One region of the Aminobacter sp. P9b genome, then DNA from elsewhere that is predicted to be linked to it. Evidence: predicted binding sites of a transcription regulator. Region 1 holds the regulator's gene; each other region holds the start of a gene.
What was found. The regulator PhoB, encoded in region 1, activates phosphate uptake and scavenging genes when phosphate is short. The targets are predictions, from matches to a motif close to TGTCATNNANCTGTCAT.
Positions count from the first base shown of each region.

Region 1 (6,976 bases):
GGACCACCAAAGCGGGCAGTTCCCAGCCCGCGACGGGGGTCATCCGGACAAACAGCGGATTGTCCCAGAGCGCCGAAACGGTGCCCAGCGCGGCAAAGCTCAGGATGGTCACGGCCACCCCCTTGAGAACGGCGCCGCCATGCCAGGGCCCTGAATGCGCCAAGCCGATGATGCGGTCATTCATGTCGTGTCTGCTCCAAGTTGGCCGGACGGCGCTTCGCAAGCCGGCCGGCGAGAACCTGCTGGGGTGACCGCTACATCAGCCGGCGGCTTGCGAAGCGCTGCCGCCGGCGACCTCGTGCGAATGGGGTTGGGTCGGATCGCCCAGCACGAGGATGGGCGACTGGCTCGGCACCCGTTCGTACAGATCGATGATGTCCTGGTTCATCAGGCGAACGCAGCCGCTCGAGACCGCCTTGCCAATAGTCCAGTACTCGGGCGTTCCGTGAACGCGATAAAGCGTGTCGACCTTGCCCTGGAAGACGTAGAGGGCCCGTGCTCCCAGCGGATTTTCGAGGCCGGGCGGCATGCCGCCACGGTCGGCGCCCCACTGGGCGAGATTTGGCTGACGCGCGATCATCTCGTCGGGCGGCGTCCATTTCGGCCATTCCTGTTTCCAGCCGATGCGGCCCCTTCCCGCCCAGGTGAAGCCAGCCCGGCCGAGCCCGACGCCGTAGCGCATGGCCTTGCCGTCCGGCTGGACGAGGTAGAGGTAGAAATTGTCCGTGTCGACGACCAGCGTTCCGACCGGTTCCTCGGTGACATAGTCGACCTGCCGCCGGTAATAGCGGCTCGGCACCTTGGTCAGGTCGATCGCGGCAATGGGGAACTTCTCGTTCGGCAGCGGGCCGTACATCGCAAGGGCATTGCTGTCGACGACCGGCGGCGCCTTCTTGACCGGCGCACTTGCGGCCGGCACGGCCGCTTGTTGGGTGCTGACGCAGCCGGACACCGCAAGGGTCCCCAGCCCGGCTACGCCGGCGAGAAAACGCCGGCGGCTCAATGCCGAGCCACCTCCGGGCATCGGCGCGGCGCCCGCGGCATTCGTTTCAAAAGTGTTCCTAGGCATTGGCAGTCTCCTGGCACCATTTCCTGTATTTCGGGTGACACGCGGTCGTGGAGGTCGATGACCGGTCGTTGACCATGCGCATGCAGCCGCTCGGCACCGATCCGCCGACCGGTGACGGCTCGTGCGTGCGGGCGCACGTCATCTAGCTGTTGCCACGAGCAAAGCACGCGGGCTCCTTGCGGGCTGGCGGGAATGCCAGCCGGCGGCGTCGCTACGGCGGACGCGCTCGGGCCTGGCCCAAGCGCAAGAGTTTCTCGGGAAGATCGTCCGTCTCCTCATCGCAACTGATTTCGGACGGCCTCGTCGGTGCGAGGGCCGAACGGTCAAAAATCAGGCAGCGATCGGAGGTCGAAGAAACGATGCGCTCGCCACGCGACGCGGCATGGGATCTGGGAGCCGCTTGCGAAGCGTCGTGTGGGTCGGCGCGGCAAGCTCGTCATGGACCTGCCAGGCAGGGCAGTCGCCCAGGCAGTGCGTGCTGGTGCTGTGCTCGTCGGACGTCTCGCCGGTGCAGCGATCCAGGGAAGGCAAGCACCCATCGGGCGCGGCGATAACTTCCGCCTGCCCGGTTGTCACCGGCTGCGCGCCAGTGCTCATGCCTGCGGCCTCTGCCCGATCGAGGGGCAGTCCGTAAAGCATGGTGATCAGCACCAGAACAATGGCCGAGACAACGTTGCGCACAAGGCGCCAGCTAGCATGAAAATGGACAATTTTTGGTATCGATGACATCACGAAATCGTCATCGCAGGCCATTTAATCTACCGTTGCTGAAGAAGTTATCCATCAGCGACATGGATCATTAGTTGTTCCTGCAGAAAAACCATCCCGCCGCCAGAAGGTTTGCTTGCATCGGCATCGACACCAAAGCATCGCGACGCAGGCGAGCTGTCATGATCGAGTGCCAATTGCGCGGCCGCGCCGCCACCCTGGCGGAGCACAAATCGACGACGCGCCTACCAACCCGATCTGCTGCAGGCCGCAGCTTGCCTAGGCCCGCTTGCGGCCAGAACGAAACAACGGACGTCGACCGCTAATCCTCGCGGATGGCGTAGCCGGCACCGCGGATCGTGCGGATGACGTCGGGCATGCGGCCGTTGTTGACTGCCTTGCGCAGGCGCCCGACATGCACGTCGACGGTGCGCTCGTCGATATAGATCGTCTCGCCCCAGACATTGTCGAGCAGCTGGCTGCGCGAGAACACCCTGCCCGGATGCCGCATCATGAATTCGAGCAGGCGGAACTCGGTCGGCCCGAGCTTGATCTCGCTCTTCTTGCGGTAGACCCGGTGCGACTCGCGGTCGAGCATGATGTCGCCGACCTTGAGGATGGACGACAGCACCTCGGGCTTGGCCCGGCGCAGCAGCGCCTTGACCCGCGCCATGAACTCGGGCGTCGAGAACGGCTTGACCAGATAGTCGTCCGCACCGGTCGAAAGCCCGCGCACCCGGTCGCTCTCTTCGCCGCGCGCCGTCAGCATGATGATCGGCAGGCGCTCGGTGTCGGGCCGCATCCTCAGCCGGCGGCACAGCTCGATGCCGGAAAGTGCCGGCACCATCCAGTCGAGCACCAGCAGATCGGGCACGTTTTCCTGGAGCCTGATCTCGGCTTCGTCGCCACGCGTGACGACTTCGACCTGATAACCTTCGGATTCGAGATTGTAGCGAAGCAGCACGCCCAGCGGCTCTTCGTCCTCGACGACCATGACCTTGGGAGCGATCATCGGCTGTGCCTTTTCTTGGCGCATGACCCCGATCGGATCATGCGCGGATTAACTTGCCGCAGCGCCCCCGCGCCCCGCACATGCAGCGCTGAAGTGTTCAGGCAGACACTGCCGTCGTGGTCTCGTCGACCTTCGGGCGGTTGAGCGGCAATTGCGTGCCGGTGACCACGAAATAGGCGTTCTCGGCGACGTTGGTGACATGGTCGCCGATGCGCTCGAGGTTCTTGGCACAGAACAGCAGATGCGTGCATGCGGTGATGTTGCGCGGATCTTCCATCATGTAGGTCAGGAGCTCGCGGAACACGGCCGTGTACTGGATGTCGATCTTCTGGTCGTCGTTGCGCAGTTCCTTCAGGCCTTCGGCCTGGCGCGCGACATAGAGATCGACCACGCCGCGGACCTGGCCGAGCACCAGCTGCGCCATCGCGTCGATGGAGTGCGAAAGGTTGCGCGGCGTCGGCGACTGGCCGACGGCACCGACACGCTTGGCGATGTTCTTGGCCAGGTCGCCGATGCGCTCGAGATCGCCGGCCATGCGGATGGCGCCGACCACGGCGCGCAAATCCTGCGCCATCGGCTGGCGCTTGGCGATCAGCGTGATCGCGCTGTTGTCGAGCTCGCGCTGCTTGGCGTCCATGATCGTGTCGTCGGCGACGACGTTCTGCGCCAGCGCCTGGTCGGACGAAAGCAGCGCGCGGATCGCACCTGCCACCATCGCGCCGGCCAGGTCGCCCATGTCGCGGATGACCTGGTCGACGTGTTTGAGTTCTTCGTCGAAGGACCGGACTGTGTGCTCGCCCATGATGTGTTCCTCGTCTGATGCTGGTCGGAGCCGATATCGCTCAGCCGAAACGGCCGGTGATGTAGTCCTGCGTCCGCTTGTCGTCGGGATTGGTGAACATCTTGTCGGTCGGGCCTTCCTCGACCAGATAGCCGAGATGGAACATCGCCGTGCGCTGCGACACGCGCGCAGCCTGCTGCATAGAGTGCGTCACGATGACGATGGTGTAGTTCTCGCGCAGCTCGTCGATCAGCTCCTCCACCTTGGCGGTGGCGATCGGGTCGAGCGCCGAGCACGGCTCGTCCATCAGGATCACTTCTGGCGCAACCGCGATGGCGCGCGCGATGCACAGGCGCTGCTGCTGGCCGCCCGACAGGCCGGTGCCCGGCTCGTTGAGACGGTCCTTGGCTTCGTTCCAGAGCGCTGCCTTCTGCAGGCTCTTCTCGACGATCTCGTCAAGCTCGGCTTTGTTCTTGGCGAGGCCGTGGATGCGCGGGCCGTAGGCGACGTTCTCGTAGATCGACTTGGGGAACGGGTTCGGCTTCTGGAACACCATGCCGACACGGGCGCGCAGCTCGACGACGTCGATCTTGGGATCGTAGATGTCTTCGTTGTCGAGCGTGATCTTGCCGCCGACACGGGCGCTGTCGATGGTGTCGTTCATGCGGTTGAGGCAGCGCAGGAAAGTCGACTTGCCGCAGCCCGAAGGGCCGATCAGCGCCGTCACCTGGTTCTGGCGGACATCGAGATTGACCCCGAACAGCGCCTGCTTGTCGCCATAGTGCACGGTGACCTGGTCGCCACGCATCTTGATGGGTTCATTGGGTCTGTTCATCTCGGCATTCACCGCGTCTTCGAGGGATTTCTCGGTCATGATGTTCATAGCAGGATGCTCCTTGTCCATGCCCTACCAGCGGCGCTCGAAGCGGCGGCGGAGGACGATGGCGACGATGTTCATGGCCATGAGGAAGATCAGAAGGATGATGATGGCGCCCGACATGCGCTCGACGAAGGCGCGCTCGGCCTCGTTCGCCCACATGTAGATCTGCACCGGCAAGGCCGTCGCCGGGTCGAAAGGCGTCTTGGGATAATCGGCGACGAACGCGACCATGCCGATCAGAAGCAGCGGCGCCGTCTCGCCGAGAGCACGCGCCAGGCCGATGATCGTGCCGGTCAGGATGCCGGGAGCGGCCAGCGGCAGGATGTGCTGGAACACCATCTGCATCTTCGACGCGCCGAGACCAAGCGCAGCCGACCGGATCGACGGCGGCACTGCGGCGAGTGCGGCACGCGTTGCGATGATGATGGTCGGCAGCGTCATCAGCGTCAGCACCAGTCCGCCGACGAACGAGGCCGAGCGCGGCAGGCCGAGGAAATTGATGAACACCGCCAGGCCGAGCAGGCCGAAGACGATCGACGGCACGGCGGCGAGGTTGTTGATGTTGACCTCGATCAGGTCGGTGAAGCGGCTCTTCTTGGCGAATTCCTCGAGATAGATCGAGGCGGCGACACCGATCGGCAATGCCAGCAAAAGCACGATCACCATCATGTAGATCGAGCCGATCAGGGCGACGCCGACGCCCGAGGTCTCGGGCCGGCTCGACGCGCCGTAGCTGAACAGCCCGGTATTGAAGTGCTCGGCCATCACGCCTTCGGCCTTGAGCTTGTTCATCCACTCGACCTGCTGGTCAGACACCTTGCGGCGGCTTTCCGGCACGTTGAGGTCGATCTGGCCCTTGTAGGCCGAGTCGAGATTGGCAGCCGCAAGGATGTCCACGTCCCGGGTCGTGCCGATGACCGACGGATCGGCCGCAACGATGGCCCTGAGCTGGACGCGCGAACCGTCCGACAGGAAGCCCTTGAGCTTGCGCACGGTGGCGCGGTCGCTCGGATCGATGCCGAGTTTTTCGATCAGCGCGGCCTCGGCGAGCTTGGGATAGTTCGCCGTGACCAGCACGTTCGGATCGGTCGCCCGCTTGTTGGACGGGTCGATGATCTTTTCGTCGAAATGGATCGGCAGCGTCACCGTCGTCTGCCAAAAGGCGGTGTAGCCCTTGGAGACGATCGAGGTCAGCATGACCCCAAGGAACGCCAGGCCGACCGCAATCGCCAGCACGCCATAGAGGCGGAAGCGGCGTTCGGCGGCGTAGCGTTTCTTGATGCCGATGTCGCGGCGCGGACGAGCCGCGGACGAGGCAAGCGTGTCGAGCGAAATATCGGTCATTCGTACTGCTCCCGGTACTTCCGGACGATGTAAAGCGCGACGATGTTCATCACCAGCGTCAGCGCGAAAAGCGTGATGCCGAGCGCGAAGGCGACAAGCGTCTGCGGCGTGTTGAACTCGAGGTCGCCGGTCAGCTGGTTGACGATCTTGACGGTGATGGTGGTCATCGCCTCGAACGGGTTGAGCGTCAAGTTAGCCGCGACGCCGGCTGCCAGCACCACGATCATCGTTTCGCCGATGGCGCGCGAGGCGGTCAGCAGGATGGCACCGACGATGCCCGGCAGCGCGGCTGGGAGGATGACGCGCTTGATCGTTTCCGAGCGCGTGGCGCCGAGTCCGAGCGAGCCGTCGCGCATGGCGCGCGGCACGGCGGTGATGATGTCGTCGGAGAGCGAGGAGACGACCGGGATCAGCATCACGCCCATCACCAGGCCGGCGGTCAGGATCGACTGCGCCTGGATGAACGGTGTGCCGCCGGCAAGTGCCGCGCTGATGTCGCGCAGGAAGGGTCCGAGCGTGACGAGGGCGAAGATACCGTAGACGATGGTCGGAATGCCGGCGAGCAGCTCGAGCGCCGGCTTGACCACCGCACGCACCTTGGGCGCCGCATATTCCGACATGTAGACCGCCGACATCAGGCCGATCGGCACGGCGACCAGCAGCGCCACGAAGGCAATGTAGAGCGTGCCGGCCAGCAGCGGGATCAGGCCGAACTGGCCTTCCGCGCCACCGGAGCCGGCGGCCGCGAAACGCGGATCCCACACCGTGCCGAAGAAGAAATTGGTCAGCGGGATCTTTTCGAAGAACGCGATCGTCTGGAACAGCATCGACAGCACGATGCCGATGGTCGTCAGGATGGCCAGCGTCGAGGCGCCGAGCAGGCTCCACAGCATCACCTTCTCGACATGGTTGCGTGCCCTGCCGCGCGGGGTGATGCGGCTGAGGCCGTAGACCGATCCGAGCAGGGCAAGCCCGATCGAAACGACCGCGACGATCATGTCGAGACGATCGGAGACGCGGTTGGCGTCTGCGGCGATCGGGATCATGTAGTCCTGGGTATCGGGCGCCAGCGCCACGCCCTTTGCGGCGAGCATCGGCTGCAGTTCGGCAAAAGTCTGGGGCAATGCGGCAAGCGTCTGGCTGTCGAGCCGGCGCATGCCGCTGGCAAGGCTCTTGACCAGG
Region 1 covers NZ_CP150082.1:267,746-274,721, forward strand. Annotated here, with positions in the region: gene WHT83_RS01325 (hypothetical protein) at 1-184, opposite strand, end outside; gene WHT83_RS01330 (L,D-transpeptidase) at 260-1,069, opposite strand; gene WHT83_RS01335 (hypothetical protein) at 1,400-1,822, opposite strand; gene phoB (phosphate regulon transcriptional regulator PhoB) at 2,100-2,789, opposite strand; gene phoU (phosphate signaling complex protein PhoU) at 2,887-3,591, opposite strand; gene pstB (phosphate ABC transporter ATP-binding protein PstB) at 3,632-4,453, opposite strand; gene pstA (phosphate ABC transporter permease PstA) at 4,478-5,794, opposite strand; gene pstC (phosphate ABC transporter permease subunit PstC) at 5,791-6,976, opposite strand, start outside.

Region 2 (6,976 bases), 2.0 Mb from region 1:
GGTGCGGACCATGACCTTTGCCGAACGTTCGGCAAGCGTCATGCGGCCGTGAACGCATACAACCCAGGCTGAACCGTCCGTTCATCGCTTCTTCAGGTTGCTTCTGGCATTTTCCAGCCCATCGGATCTGACCATCTGGTCGACGTGCAAGGAGAATTGAAGATGTTGAACCGCCGTACGCTTGCTGCCGCGCTGATCGCCGTGCTTGCCGCGCCTTCTCTCGCTGCCGCGCAGGCGACGACGCCTTCGGCGTCGCAGATTGAGCGCCAGCTTCAGGCCGCGCCGACCACGAAGCTCAGGCCCAACCAGCGCGTGACCGTGCGCGAATTCAAGCGCCGCCCCGATCTGCGCCGCATGGCCCCGTCGATCGACATCCAGTCGATCAACTTCGCCTTCGGCTCGGCCGAGGTTCCCTATTCGCAGTACGGCAAGGTGGAGAACATCGCCAATGCGCTCGAGCGCATTCTGCGCCGCGACCCCGGTGCCCGCGTGCTGATCGAGGGGCACACCGATGCCGTCGGTTCGTTTGCGTCGAACCAGGCGCTGTCCGAGCGCCGCGCGGCATCTCTGAAGCAGACTCTCGTGCGTGAGTTCGGCGTTCCGCGCTATGCGCTGGAGACGGTGGGCTATGGCGAGGAGTTCCTGCTGGTGCCGACCCAGAACGAGAACTGGCGCAACCGCCGCGTCACGCTGCGCCGCTACGACGCCTTCATCCGCTAGCACTTGCTAGGACAGTTCGATGAGCCCGGTTCGCGAGAGCCGGGCTTTTTTCGTTCTCGGACTGTTGGCGTGTTGGCAGCGTAAATCGGGTGGGCACGACGGTTTAGGCACCATAGGTTGCGGCCGATGTCCAACGAGGATTGCCGCCATGACCATCCGTTTCCAGGCTCTTCCTACCGATGCGGTGCGCGCGCTTCAGCGTGGCGCGCCCGATGCATATGGCATGAAACCCGAACGCAAGATTTCGGACGGCGACGGCGTGCCGTGCCGCCATTGCCTCAGCAATGTGGGTGAGGGCGAGGCCTATCTCGTGCTTGCCTACCGGCCGTTCCCCGAGTTGCAGCCCTATGCCGAAACCGGCCCGATCTTCCTGCATGCCGAGGCGTGTACGCGGGCGGAAGAGGCCGATGAACTGCCGGAGCTTTTCACCCGGACGCGGGACTACATCCTGCGCGGCTACAGCAGTGACGACCGCATCGTCTACGGCACCGGCGCGGTGACGCCGACGCCCGAGATCGTCGGCAAGGCAGGAGAATTGCTTGCGCGGCCGGACGTCGCCTATGTCCACATGCGCTCGGCAAGGAACAATTGCTATCAGTGCCGGATCGAGTTGGTAGGCACATCCGACGCAGATGCCTGACCGAGTGCCATGAAAAAAAGCCCGCCGCATTGCTGCGACGGGCTTCGGATCATGATGGCGAACGCGCTTAGTTGAACTTGTACTTGGCGCCGACTCGGACAGTGTGGAAAACCGGCACCGTCTCGTAGACGCCGCCGCTGCCGTAGTCCTGGCCCTCAAACTTGGAGTAGCGATACTCCAGGTTCACGGCGACGTTGCTGGACACTGCGGTTTCGAGACCGCCACCGACTGAGAAGCCGTCGACGCTCCAATCGAAGCTGTCGGTGAGGCCACCGCCGGACATCTCTTCCTTCACATGCTGCCGGCTGTAGCCGCCGAGCACATAAGCGAGGGTCGATTCGTTGAGTTTCGTACCGACGCGTGCGAGCACGTCGAACCCATAGTCCGCCTTGCCCTTGTAGCTTCCGGATGGATCCTCTTGCAGGACCGTGGTCATGCCGGAGTAGCGGCCACCGATCTGGATACCTGCGACCCAGGTGTCGTTGAACTCGTGGTCGTAGCCGACGCTGAGTTCGCCGAAGATGCCGTCGCCGCCGAAGCCGTTGAACTCGCCGCCGCCGATGTGGATCTCGTCAGCAATGGCGCCTGCGCCCAGGGCACCACCGACATAGAATCCGGTCCAACTATAGGCCGGTGCGGAGAACGAGGCGCTGCCACCATTGTGGGCGCCGAGGCGGTAGTTGGCGCCGATGCTGAAAGTGTGAGTGGATGTCTCGGCATCAAGGCCTCCGACCCCAATGAACGGTTCGGTGCCGTAGTTGGCGTAGCGGTACTCGCTCTTCAGGGTCCAGTTGGCGGCAATCGCCGTCTCCACACCCAAACCGAGGACATATCCGTCACGGTCGCTGTCAAGGTCGAAGCCTGCCGGGGCGCCGGGGAGATCCGCGTCGATATGCTGCCAGCTATAGCCGCCAAGCACATAGCCCAGCGTGGTGGGCGTCAGCAGGTAACCTGCTCGCGCGCCGATGTCGAAGCCATAGTTGTTGGTGATCTTGGCTTCGTCCCCGCCTTGCTCCATCGAAAGACCGATGTTGCCGAATCGTGCGTCCGCGAAGGCGCCGATCAGGACGCGCTCTGAGAGCATGTAGTCGTAGCCGACGGTCACTTCGCCAAAGACGCCACCGCCTCCAACATCAGGCAAGCTGAACGGAGCTCCAGAAATTTCCAGGCCATGCTTGACCGCCCCGACACCGCCGCCGAAGCCGACATAGATGCCGCTCCAGTTGAAGGCCGCCGGCGATTCTGCCGACACTGCATCCGCAGCATGCGATGCCGAGTTGATTGCAGCAGCCGAAGCGGCCCCCAGCAGGAGTGCTGCGAAAGTCTTTCCAAAGTGCATTACATTACCCCACTACCAATAATCGGCTATATGGCACGTTGGGGCTGTCTATGCTGCAACTAATTTGTCACACTGAGAGATTAGCGAGTGGTGCACCCGAGAATTCGCATTGAATAGGCAAAGTCGAGCGAAGATAGGCGAACTCGAAAGCAAGTTGAGCCCGCCGCACCAATAGAGCGGGCCCGACGGACTACTCCAGGCGAATCACGCGGCCAGTGCCGACTTTGCTTCAGTCACCTCGTAGCCGAGCGCTTCGGCGACCGCGCGGTTGGTGATCCGGCCGCGGTGGATGTTCAACCCGTTGCGCAGATGCGGCTCGTCGGCAATGGCCTTGAGCCCGCGGTCGGCGAGCGCCAGGCCATAGTGCAGCGTGGCGTTGTTGAGCGCGTGGGCCGAAGTCACGGGCACCGCCCCCGGCATGTTGGCGACGCAGTAATGGATGATGCCGTCGACCTCGTAGGTCGGGTCGGCATGGGTGGTCGCATGCGAGGTCTCGAAGCAGCCACCCTGGTCGATGGCGACATCGACGAGGACAGCACCCTTCTTCATGCCCGACAGCATCTCGCGGCTGACCAGCTTTGGCGCGGCGGCACCGGGAATGAGCACCGCACCAATGATGAGATCGGCCGAGAAGCACTCTTCCTCGAGCGCTTCGACCGTCGAATAGCGCGTGTGGACACGTCCGCCGAAAATGTCGTCGAGCTGGCGCAGGCGCGGGATCGATCGGTCGATGATGCTGACGTCGGCGCCGAGACCGGCGGCCATGCGCGCGGCATGAAGGCCGACCACGCCCCCGCCGATGACCGCGACCTTGCCCGGAAGCACACCGGGCACGCCTCCGAGCAGCACGCCGCGACCGCCATAGGCTTTTTGCAGCGCTGTCGCTCCCGCCTGGATCGCCAGTCGCCCGGCGACTTCCGACATCGGCGCCAGCAGCGGCAGGCCGCCGCGCTCGTCGGTGACCGTTTCATAGGCAACCGCAGTCACGCCGGAGGCCATCAGGCCTTTGGTCTGATCCGGATCCGGAGCGAGGTGGAGATAGGTGTAGAGGATCTGGCTGTCGCGCAGTTGCACCCATTCATGCGGCTGCGGCTCCTTGACCTTGACGATCATGTCGGAGCGCGTGAACACTTCCTCGGCGGTCTTGGCGATCTGGGCGCCTGCGGCGCGGTAGGCATTGTCGTCGGCGCCGATGCCTGCACCGGCGCCGGTCTCGACCAGCACTTCGTGGCCGTGAGCGACATACTCACGTACCGAGCCGGGAGTGAGCCCGACGCGGTACTCGTGGTTTTTGATTTCCTTCGGACAACCTACGCGCATTTTATGCTCCTCCGCAGCCGTTTCGGCCATTGTTCTTTATTGACGAAGTCAATCACGAATCGTTCCGAATATGTTTGCGAAATGAGTTGCGCGTAAAGGTTGAGATCGATAATCCTTGCATAAATAGGCATCATTCTCGAAGGAAATTCGAAAAATGCCGTTGGACAGGATCGATATCGCCATTCTGGATGCCTTGCAGAAGGATGGGCGCCTGCCCAATGCTGCGCTTGCCGAGAAGGTCGGCCTCTCGCAATCCGCCTGTTCCCGTCGCCTCGATAACCTCGAAAAGTCGGGCGTCATCGCTGGTTATCACGCGCGGCTTTCCAACACGGCCCTCGGTCACCAGATGACGGTGATCGTGCATATCTCGCTGTCCGGGCAGTTCGAAAAGACGCTGTCCGACTTCGAGGTGGCGGTGAAGCGCTGCCCCAATATCCTGTCCTGCCATCTGATGTCGGGCGAATACGACTACATCCTGCGCATCGCTGCCCGCGACCTGCCGGACTATGAACGTATTCACAAGGAATGGCTCTCGGCGATGCCGCACGTCACCAAGATCAACTCGTCCTTCGCCCTGCGCGAGATCGTCGACCGCACCGTCATGGGCATCCGGCCGGACCTGGCCTGACGGGTTGGAGCGGCAGTCGGCCGAAGCGCTGGCATCCGCTGGCTCAATCCATTTCCCGAAGCTTGTCGCGGGGCTGTCACGCGACTCGGCTGGACTCGGGCGAATTTTGGCGCAAGATTTGATCTTTCGGACGCCGGCTAAATACTGTCAGTTCATTTCCCTGGAGAATGAAAATGTCCAACATGCTTCACCCCATATCTCGCCGTTCCTTTCTCGCGGGTTCCGCCGCGGCGAGTGCGCTTGTGATGCTGCATCCGTTCTCGGCGCGCGCGCAGGCCAACCAGGCGCATTTGCGCATCATGGAAACCACCGATCTGCACGTCCACGTGTTTCCCTACGACTACTACGCCGACAAGCCAAACGACACGATGGGCGTCGCCCGCACCGCATCGATCATCGATGCCATCCGCGCCGAAGCCAGCAACTCGATCCTGGTCGACAATGGCGACTTCCTGCAGGGCAATCCGATGGGCGACTATATGGCCTATCAGCGCGGCATGAAGGATGGCGACGTCCATCCCATCATCAAGGCGATGAATGCGCTGGGCTATGATTGCTCGACACTCGGCAACCACGAGTTCAATTACGGCCTCGACTACATGTTCAAGGTGCTGGCCGGAGCGAACTTCCCCGTCGTCTGCGCCAACCTGACCAAGGGCCAACTCGCCGCCGATGCCGCCAAGGACGAGCTGTTCCTCAAGCCTTACGTGATCCTGGACAAGAAGGTGAAGGACGGCTCCGGCGCCGAGCACCCGATACGCATCGGCCTGATCGGCTTCGTGCCGCCGCAGGTGATGACCTGGGATTCCCGGCATCTCAACGGCAAGGCGATGACCCGCGACATCGTCAAGGCGGCCGAGGCCTGGGTGCCGCAGATGAAGGAGGAGGGGGCCGAGATCATCGTGGCGCTTTCGCATTCCGGCATGGGCACGCCGCAAGCCGGGGAAAACCTCGAAAATGCCTCGATCCTGCTCGCCGGCGTCGATGGTATCGATGCCATCGTCACCGGCCATAGCCACCTCGATTTCCCCGGGCCGAAGTTCGACGGCGTCGAGGGGCTCGACAATGCCAAGGGCACGATCAACGGCAAGCCCGGCGTTATGGGCGGCTTCTGGGGCTCGCATCTCGGCCTGATCGACCTGCTGATCGAGCGCGATGGCAACGCCTGGAAGGTCGTGAGCTCGACCAGCGAGGCGCGCCCGATCGCCAAGCGCGTCGACAAGAAGATGGTGCCGACCGTCGAGAGCAATGCGGAGGTGGAGGCTGCGGCCAAGGAAGAGCATGAGGCGACGCTCGCCTATGTGCGGACGCCGGTTGGCAAGACCTCGGCGCCCCTATACTCCTACTTTGCTCTCGTCGCCGACGATCCTTCGGTGCAGATCGTGAGCCAGGCGCAAGTCTGGTACATCAAGGACATGCTGAAGGAGACCGAGCACAAGGACCTGCCGGTGCTGTCGGCGGCGGCACCCTTCAAATCGGGCGGGCGAGGCGGGCCGGATTATTACACCGACGTGCCGGTGGGCGACGTGGCGATCAAGAACGTCGCCGACCTCTATCTCTACCCCAACACCGTGCAGGCGGTGTCGATCACCGGCGCCCAGGTCAAGGAATGGCTGGAGATGTCGGCTGGTATCTTCAATCAGGTCACGCCAGGCAAGGCCGACCAGGTACTGATCAATCTCGACTTCCCGTCCTACAATTTCGACGTCATCGACGGTGTGACTTACAAGATCGACCTGGCGCAGCCGCCCAAATACGACCCCAAGGGGGCTGTCCTAAATGCCGCTTCGAACCGCATCGTCGACCTGATGTTTGATGGCCAGCCGATTGATCCGGCTGCAAAATTCGTCGTCGCCTCGAACAATTACCGGGCCGGCGGCGGCGGCAATTTCCCTGAGATCAACGCGTCGAAGCTGGTGTTCGAGGCGCCCGACACCAACCGCGACGTGATCGTGCGCTACATTGTCGAGCAGGGCACGATCAACCCGTCGGCCGATTCCAACTGGTCGTTCGCGCCTGTCGAAGGGGCATCGGTAATCTTCGAGACCGGACCCAAGGCCAAGGATCACCTCGCAGAGGTCAAGGCGGTCAAGATCGAGCCGGCAGGCGAGGGCGCGGACGGCTTTGCCAAGTACCGCATCACGCTTTGAGATTTGGCGGATGGGAGGGCGGCTGGAGCTATCCAGCTGCCCTTGTTTTTGTGAATTCAGAGCGCCCGCCGTTGGAGGGCTGGAGCGATCATGTCGAGCGCGTCGGTCGAGATGCCGCCGGAATAGCCCGCGGGTAGTGCGTCGATCAACTCGGGGTCGTTCATGCCTTCCGAGAAGCC
Region 2 covers NZ_CP150082.1:3,182,515-3,189,490, forward strand. Annotated here, with positions in the region: gene WHT83_RS15710 (GNAT family N-acetyltransferase) at 1-52, shown strand, start outside; gene WHT83_RS15715 (OmpA family protein) at 163-720, shown strand; gene WHT83_RS15720 (DUF1203 domain-containing protein) at 869-1,360, shown strand; gene WHT83_RS15725 (outer membrane protein) at 1,428-2,699, opposite strand; gene ald (alanine dehydrogenase) at 2,904-4,019, opposite strand; gene WHT83_RS15735 (Lrp/AsnC family transcriptional regulator) at 4,174-4,647, shown strand; gene WHT83_RS15740 (bifunctional 2',3'-cyclic-nucleotide 2'-phosphodiesterase/3'-nucleotidase) at 4,821-6,797, shown strand; gene WHT83_RS15745 (glycerophosphodiester phosphodiesterase family protein) at 6,854-6,976, opposite strand, start outside.
Region 2: WHT83_RS15740 (bifunctional 2',3'-cyclic-nucleotide 2'-phosphodiesterase/3'-nucleotidase) is a predicted target of PhoB. The motif match lies at 4,711-4,727, and genes of this name have one in related genera.

Region 3 (6,976 bases), 1.6 Mb from region 1:
TGTTCTGGCGTGAGAGGCGGAAGTGTCATGGCAGGTATGCGGTCCGGGTGCAGACCCGAACCTAGCAAGCCTCACCGATTTGCCTGATCCAATACCATGGCTATCCGGGAGGCGAAAGCGGCCCGGTTCGCCATGCCGCCCTGGGGTTGGGCCACGCCGATTGGTCCTTGCCGGCCAAGCCGCGTTGTCGTTCGGGCATCCGCAGGGCGATCATGGACGCCGAGACGCCACGCCCGCTCGGGGACCGATTGCGTTGGCTCGATCATGGGCGCATGGCCTGGCCCTTCCCGCCGGTTGCGGGAAGCATGTCTTGAATGACACATGTGTGTTGTTCCGTTCAGGCAGCCTTGTCGACGCGCTGGTCGACGACCATCGGCACGAAGGGCTCGTTCACCAACTGCCCTGCCAGCACATGCGGCCAGCGCAGGATGACGAAGGTGCCGTCGAAATTCTCGGCAACGGCCGTGCAGTTTTCCACCCAGTCGCCAGTGTTGATGTACTGGATGCCGTCGAAATTCTCGATCGCCGGGTGGTGAATGTGGCCGCAGATGACGCCATCGACCTCGGAACGCCTGGCCTCTTCGGTCAGCACGTCCTGGAAGGCGCCGATGAAGTTCACCGCCTTCTTGACCTTGACCTTGGCCCAGGACGAGAACGACCAGTAGGGCATGCCGAAAGTGCGGCGGAAGCGCGCCACGAGCCGGTTCGTCGCCATGGCCGCGTCGTAGGCGAAGTCGCCGAGATAGGCGAGCCAGCGCGCATTCTGCACCACGGCATCGAACTGGTCGCCATGGATCACCAGGAAGCGCTTGCCATCGGCGGCTTCATGGATGGCGCGGTCGGCGACGACGATGCCGCCGAAATGCACGCCCTGGAACATGCGGGCGAACTCGTCATGGTTGCCGGCGATGTAGGTGATAGCAGTGCCCTTGCGTGCCTGGCGCAGCAGTTTCTGCACCACATCGTTGTGGGTCTGCGGCCAATGCCAGGAGCGGCGCAGGCGCCAGCCATCGACGATGTCGCCGACCAGGAAGATGGACTCCGCTTCGTGATGTCGCAGGAAGTCGATCAGATAGTCGGCCTTCGCACCCTTCGAGCCCAGATGGACATCGGAGATGAAGAGCGTTCGGAAACTGCGTGTGCTGGTGCCTGACATGGCATTTCACCCGTTGCTGTCGCGCTGGCTATGCCCAGATTCATGCAACAGACGTATGACGGTTGCAGTCGCCTGCCGGCAGTCCTAGGGTGGCGCATCACCTACAGGAGACGGACTCATGGATCTCGGCATACGGGGCAAGAAGGCTATCGTCTGCGCGTCAAGCCGCGGACTCGGCAAGGGATGCGCCATCACATTGGCCGAAGCGGGATGCGAACTCTTCCTCAACGGCCGCGATGCAGGCGCGCTCAGCCGCACCGCGACGGAAATCCGCCAGCGCTTCGGCGTGACCGTCACCGAAATCGCCGGCGACGTGTCCGACCCCGAGGTGCAGAAGGCGCTGCTCGCCGCCTGCCCGTCTCCCGACATCCTGGTCAACAACAATGGCGGCCCGCCCTATCGCGATTTTCGCGAACTCGACCGCGCAAAGATCCTCGAAGGCGTGACCAACAACATGGTCACGCCGATCGAACTGATCAAAGCGGTGATCGACGGCATGGCCGAACGCGGTTTCGGCCGTATCGTCAACATCACCTCGCTTTCGGTCTACACGCCGATTCCCGGCCTCGACCTTTCCTCGGGCGCACGCGCCGGCCTCACGGCATTCCTGGCAGGCGTGGCGCGCACCGTGGCGAACCGCAACGTCACCATCAACAACATGTTGCCGGGCAAGCTCGACACCGACCGCCTGCGCGGCCCGCACGAACCGGGCAGCGTCGAGGATCCTGTTCAGGGGGCCGCACGCCGCGCCCGGCTGAGCGCCGAAGTGCCGGCCGGCAGGCTTGGCACGCCGGAAGAATTCGGCCAGATTTGCGCCTTCCTGTGCTCGGTTCACGCCGGATACATGACCGGCCAGAACATTCCCGTCGACGGCGGACTGTATGTCAGCTCGTTCTGACCCCCGGAGAAGCTGACTCAGCATCTCAACACCTGGCGCCAAGCCGCTGGAATGATTTCCGTTCCGGCGCTTGAAAGTACTTCAACGCCGTTTTGGCATTGACACCTCGAAATATGCGGCCGTCGTGCTAAGAACGGCCTTTGATGCGGATTCTAAAGGAGTTAGAGATGGCCGGGGACAACAAGAAGAAGGAAGCGCTCTCCGATCTCGATCAGGCCGCGCTCTTTTTCCACAAGCACCCCGTCCCGGGAAAGCTCGAAATCCAGGCGACCAAGCCGCTCGGCAACCAGCGCGATCTGGCGCTTGCCTACTCCCCCGGCGTCGCAGCACCGTGCCTTGCCATCAGGGACGACCCCGAGACCGCCGCCGACTACACCGGCCGCGCCAATCTGGTGGCCGTCATCTCCAACGGCACGGCGGTCCTCGGCCTTGGCAATATCGGCCCGCTGGCGTCGAAGCCGGTGATGGAGGGCAAGGCCGTCCTGTTCAAGAAATTTGCCGGCATCGACGTCTTCGACATCGAGATCGACGCGCCCGAGATCGACCAGATGGTCAACACCATCTCGGCGCTCGAGCCGACCTTCGGCGGCATCAACCTCGAGGACATCAAGGCACCCGAATGCTTCGACGTCGAGGAACGCCTGAAAGCGAAGATGCGCATTCCGGTCTTCCACGACGACCAACACGGCACGGCAATCATCGTTGCAGCGGCGGTGCTCAACGGCCTGGAACTCGCCGGCAAGAAGATCGAGGACGTCAAGATCGTGACGTCAGGCGCAGGTGCAGCCGCCCTCGCCTGTCTCAACCTGCTGGTGTCGCTCGGCGCCCTGGTCGAGAACATCTGGGTCACCGACCGCTTCGGCGTCGCCCACAAGGGCCGCACCGAGGAAATGGACCGCTGGAAGGACCCTTACGTCAAGGACACCAATGCCCGCGTGCTGGCCGACGTCATCGGCGGCGCCGACGTGTTCCTGGGCCTGTCCGCCGCCGGCGTGCTGAAGCCGGAATTGCTCAGCCAGATGGCCGAAAAGCCGCTGATCCTTGCGCTTGCCAACCCCAAACCCGAGATCATGCCTGAGGAGGCACGTGCCGCACGGCCGGACGCCATGATCTGCACCGGCCGTTCGGACTTCCCGAACCAGGTCAACAACGTGCTGTGCTTCCCCTACATCTTCCGCGGCGCGCTCGACTGCGGCGCAAGCGCGATCAACGAAGAGATGAAGATGGCCGCCGTGCGCGCGATCGCCGCCCTTGCACGCGAGGAGCCGTCGGATGTCGCCGCGCGCGCCTATTCCGGCGAGACGCCGACCTTCGGCCCCGACTTCCTGATCCCCTCGCCCTTCGATCCACGGCTGATCCTGCGCATTGCGCCTGCCGTCGCCAAGGCCGCCTGCGACACCGGCGTGGCCACTCGCCCGATCACCGATTTCACCGCCTATGTCGAAAAACTCAGCCGCTTCGTCTTCCGCTCCGGGCTGGTGATGAAGCCGATCTTCTCCAACGCCAAGCAGGCAACGGCCAATCGGGTGATCTATGCCGACGGCGAGGACGAGCGCGTGCTGCGCGCCGCCCAGGTGGTGCTGGAGGAAAGCCTTGCCAAGCCGATCCTGATCGGTCGTCCGCATGTCATCGAGGTCCGCCTCAAGCGCTATGGCCTTCGCATTCGTCCCGGCATCGACTTCGAGGTCATCAATCCCGAGGATGATCCGCGCTATCGCCACTATGTCGACCACCTGATCGATCTCGGCGGCCGCCAGGGCATCACGCCGGAGGCAGCACGCACCATGGTGCGAACCAACAATACGGTCATTGCATCCATTGCGCTGAAGCGTGGCGATGCCGACGCCATGATCTGCGGGCTGGAAGGCCGTTTCGAACGTCACCTGCGCAACGTCACGCTGATCGTCGGCGCCCGGGACGGCGTCAAGGACCGCGACCTGTCGGCGCTTTCCATGCTGATCTCGCAGCGCGGCGTCCTGTTCTTCACCGACACCTATGTGACGGTCGACCCGAGCGCCGAAGAGATCGCCGAGATGACGATGCTTGCAGCCGACGAGATCCGCCGCTTCGGCATCGAGCCAAAGGCGGCACTGCTTTCGCATTCGAATTTCGGCTCACGCGATTCGCAAAGTGCGCAGAAGATGCGGCAGGCAGCCGCGATCCTGAAGCGCATTGCACCGGAACTCGCCAGCGACGGCGAAATGCACGGCGATTCCGCGCTGTCGGAAGTGCTGCGCCAGCGCGTCTACCCGCACTCGACGCTCAAGGGCGAAGCCAACCTTCTGGTCTTCCCCAATCTCGACGCCGCCAACATCGCGCTGACCACGGTCAAGACGATGCTGGACGCACTGCATGTCGGCCCGATCCTGCTCGGCACCGCCCAGCCGGCCCACATTTTGACGCCGTCCGTCACCTCGCGCGGCATCGTCAACATGACGGCTCTTGCGGTGGTCGAGGCCTCGCAGCGGGCGCATGCCGCCAGCTGAAGGTTCGCCGTTTCCAAACAAACGGTTAACCTCGCTGGCGCTAGGTTGAGTCGATCCTTCCAGGGAGCGGCATGTTCGGGCGCGGCACGACGACAAGGGCAATGAGGTGGCCGGCGAATGCGCTGGCTGCCGCCTTGTCGATGATCGTTACCTCAGCCGCCTTGGCCGCTTCGCCGCAATGTCTTCAGCTCGAGGCGGAACTGGCCGGCCTGCGCGCCCAGACGAGCGGCAGCTTCGTCCAGTCGGACGAATTCGCCGTCGCCGCAAACACTCAGCGCGACCAGATCGATCTGGCCCGTATCAGAGCAGCCGACCTCGGCTGCGGACGGGCCATTGCAGCCGACATGGTTGCCGCTTGCGCCGACCTCAATGCCCGAATCGCCAGGATGGAAGACAATCTCGGCAAGCTGGAAAGCAGGCCGGCGATACTTCCCAACCGGAATGCCCGCGCAGAGCGGATCCGCATCCTCGACGCACTCGAACGGGCTGGTTGCTACGACCAGCCCGGCGAAGAGGAAGACGCGACGCTCAGCGCCGAGCCAGGCGAGGACGAGGGCGGGGTCACGATCATTCGCGGCGGCAGTTCCCAAAGCCTCGATGCCGACGAGCGCTACCCGCAGCGCATCGTGATCGGCCGCAACCAGCAACAAGGAACGGGTGAATACCGTACGCTCTGCGTGCGGACCTGCGACGGCTACTTCTTTCCGATGTCGAATGCTGCCGAATTGTCGGATTTCCAGCGCGACGAAAAGAACTGCGAAGCGAGCTGCCCGGGCACCGACATCGAGCTGTTCTATCACCGCAATACCGGCCAGCCTGGGGAAAGCATGGTTTCCGCACGCTCCGGCCAGCCTTACGACAATCTGGAGACCGCCTATCGCTACAAGCGGGTGGATTTGCCACGCGTGCCGGCGTGCGGCTGCAATGTCAGCCTGAACAGCAACTTTTCCGTCGTCGCCGGCGAAGGACGCGCCGTGCCCAAGGCCGCCAAACCCGCCCAAGAATACGAGGCGCCGCTCCCGATCACGCCCAGAGCGCCGCCTGACCCGGACCGAAAGGTCAGGGCCGTCGGGCCAGCGTTCCTTCCCGCCCCACCAGCGGCAACAGATCTGCGAGTTCCGGGCCCGACTCCAACCCGGTAAGGGCAAGCCGCAGTGGCATGAAGAGCGCCTTGCCCTTGCGGCCGGTCGCCTTCTTCACCTTGGCCGTCCAGTCCTTCCAGACATTGCCGTCCCATGGCTCTTCCGGCAGCAGGTCGAATGCCTGTCCGACGAACTCGCGATCCTCGTCGGCGATCTCAGCCGCCGGCTGCGGCCCCTCGCGCAGGATCTTCCACCAGGAGACAGCATCAGACAGCCGGTCGAGATTGCCGCGCACGGCCATCCAGAACGCTTCGGCATGTTGGCCGCTGACGCCGAGCACCATCAGGCGGTCGCGCACCTCGTCGAACGACATGTGGTGCAGGAGCGACCGGTTGAGCACGACCAGCTCATCGGGATCGAACTTGGAAGCCGACTTGGAGGTCGCGGCCGGATCGAATTTCTCGGCGAGTTCGGCAAGACTCGGCACCGCCGTGACATTCTCCGACGTGCCGACAAGCACGGCGAGCGAGGCAACCGACATCGGCTCGATGCCGCTGTCGCGCAAGCTTTCGATCGACAGCGCACCGGTGCGCTTGGACAGCCCCTCGCCCGACGCCGTGGTCAGCAGGTTGTGGTGGCCGAATGCCGGCGGCTCGGCGCCCAGCGCGCGGAAGATCGCAATCTGAACGCCGGTGTTGGTGACGTGATCGTCACCACGAATGACGTGGGTGATCTCCATTTCGATGTCGTCGACCACCGACGGCAGCGTGTAGAGATAAGTGCCGTCCTCGCGCACCAAGACCGGATCGGAGAGGGACGCCAGGTCGACGGTCTCCTCTCCGCGCACGATATCGTTCCAGTGGATTTCGGTGCGCTCGGTCTCGAACGGGTCGGAGGCAAAGTTGGGCAGCAGGAAGCGCCAGTGCGGCTTGCGCCCGTCATGCTCATAGGATGCGCGTTCGGCATCGGTAAGTTTCAGCGCCTCGCGCCCGTAGACTGGCGGCAAACCGCGCGTGCGCCGTACCTTGCGGCGCAGATCGAGCTCTTCCGTCGTTTCGTAGCAGGGATAGAGCACGCCGGCCGCCTTGAGCCTGTCGACAGCCGCATCATAGCTGGCGAAACGGCGCGACTGGTATTCGGTCTGGTCGGGAAAGATGCCGAGCCAGTGCAAATCGTAGAGGATCGAATCTGCGAATTCCTGGCGCGAGCGCTCGACATCGGTATCGTCGAAGCGCTGGACGAAACGCCCCTTGTGCTTGAGCGCGAACAGCCAATTGAACAGGGCCGTGCGCGCATTGCCGATGTGGATGCGTCCGGTGGGCGAAGGTGCGAAGCGAACTGTAACTGTCATGAT
Region 3 covers NZ_CP150082.1:3,556,878-3,563,853, forward strand. Annotated here, with positions in the region: gene WHT83_RS17490 (MFS transporter) at 1-29, opposite strand, end outside; gene WHT83_RS17495 (UDP-2,3-diacylglucosamine diphosphatase) at 338-1,156, opposite strand; gene WHT83_RS17500 (SDR family oxidoreductase) at 1,275-2,054, shown strand; gene WHT83_RS17505 (NADP-dependent malic enzyme) at 2,222-4,540, shown strand; gene WHT83_RS17510 (DUF2865 domain-containing protein) at 4,642-5,682, shown strand; gene gltX (glutamate--tRNA ligase) at 5,600-6,973, opposite strand.
Region 3: WHT83_RS17495 (UDP-2,3-diacylglucosamine diphosphatase) is a predicted target of PhoB. The motif match lies at 1,201-1,217, and genes of this name have one in related genera.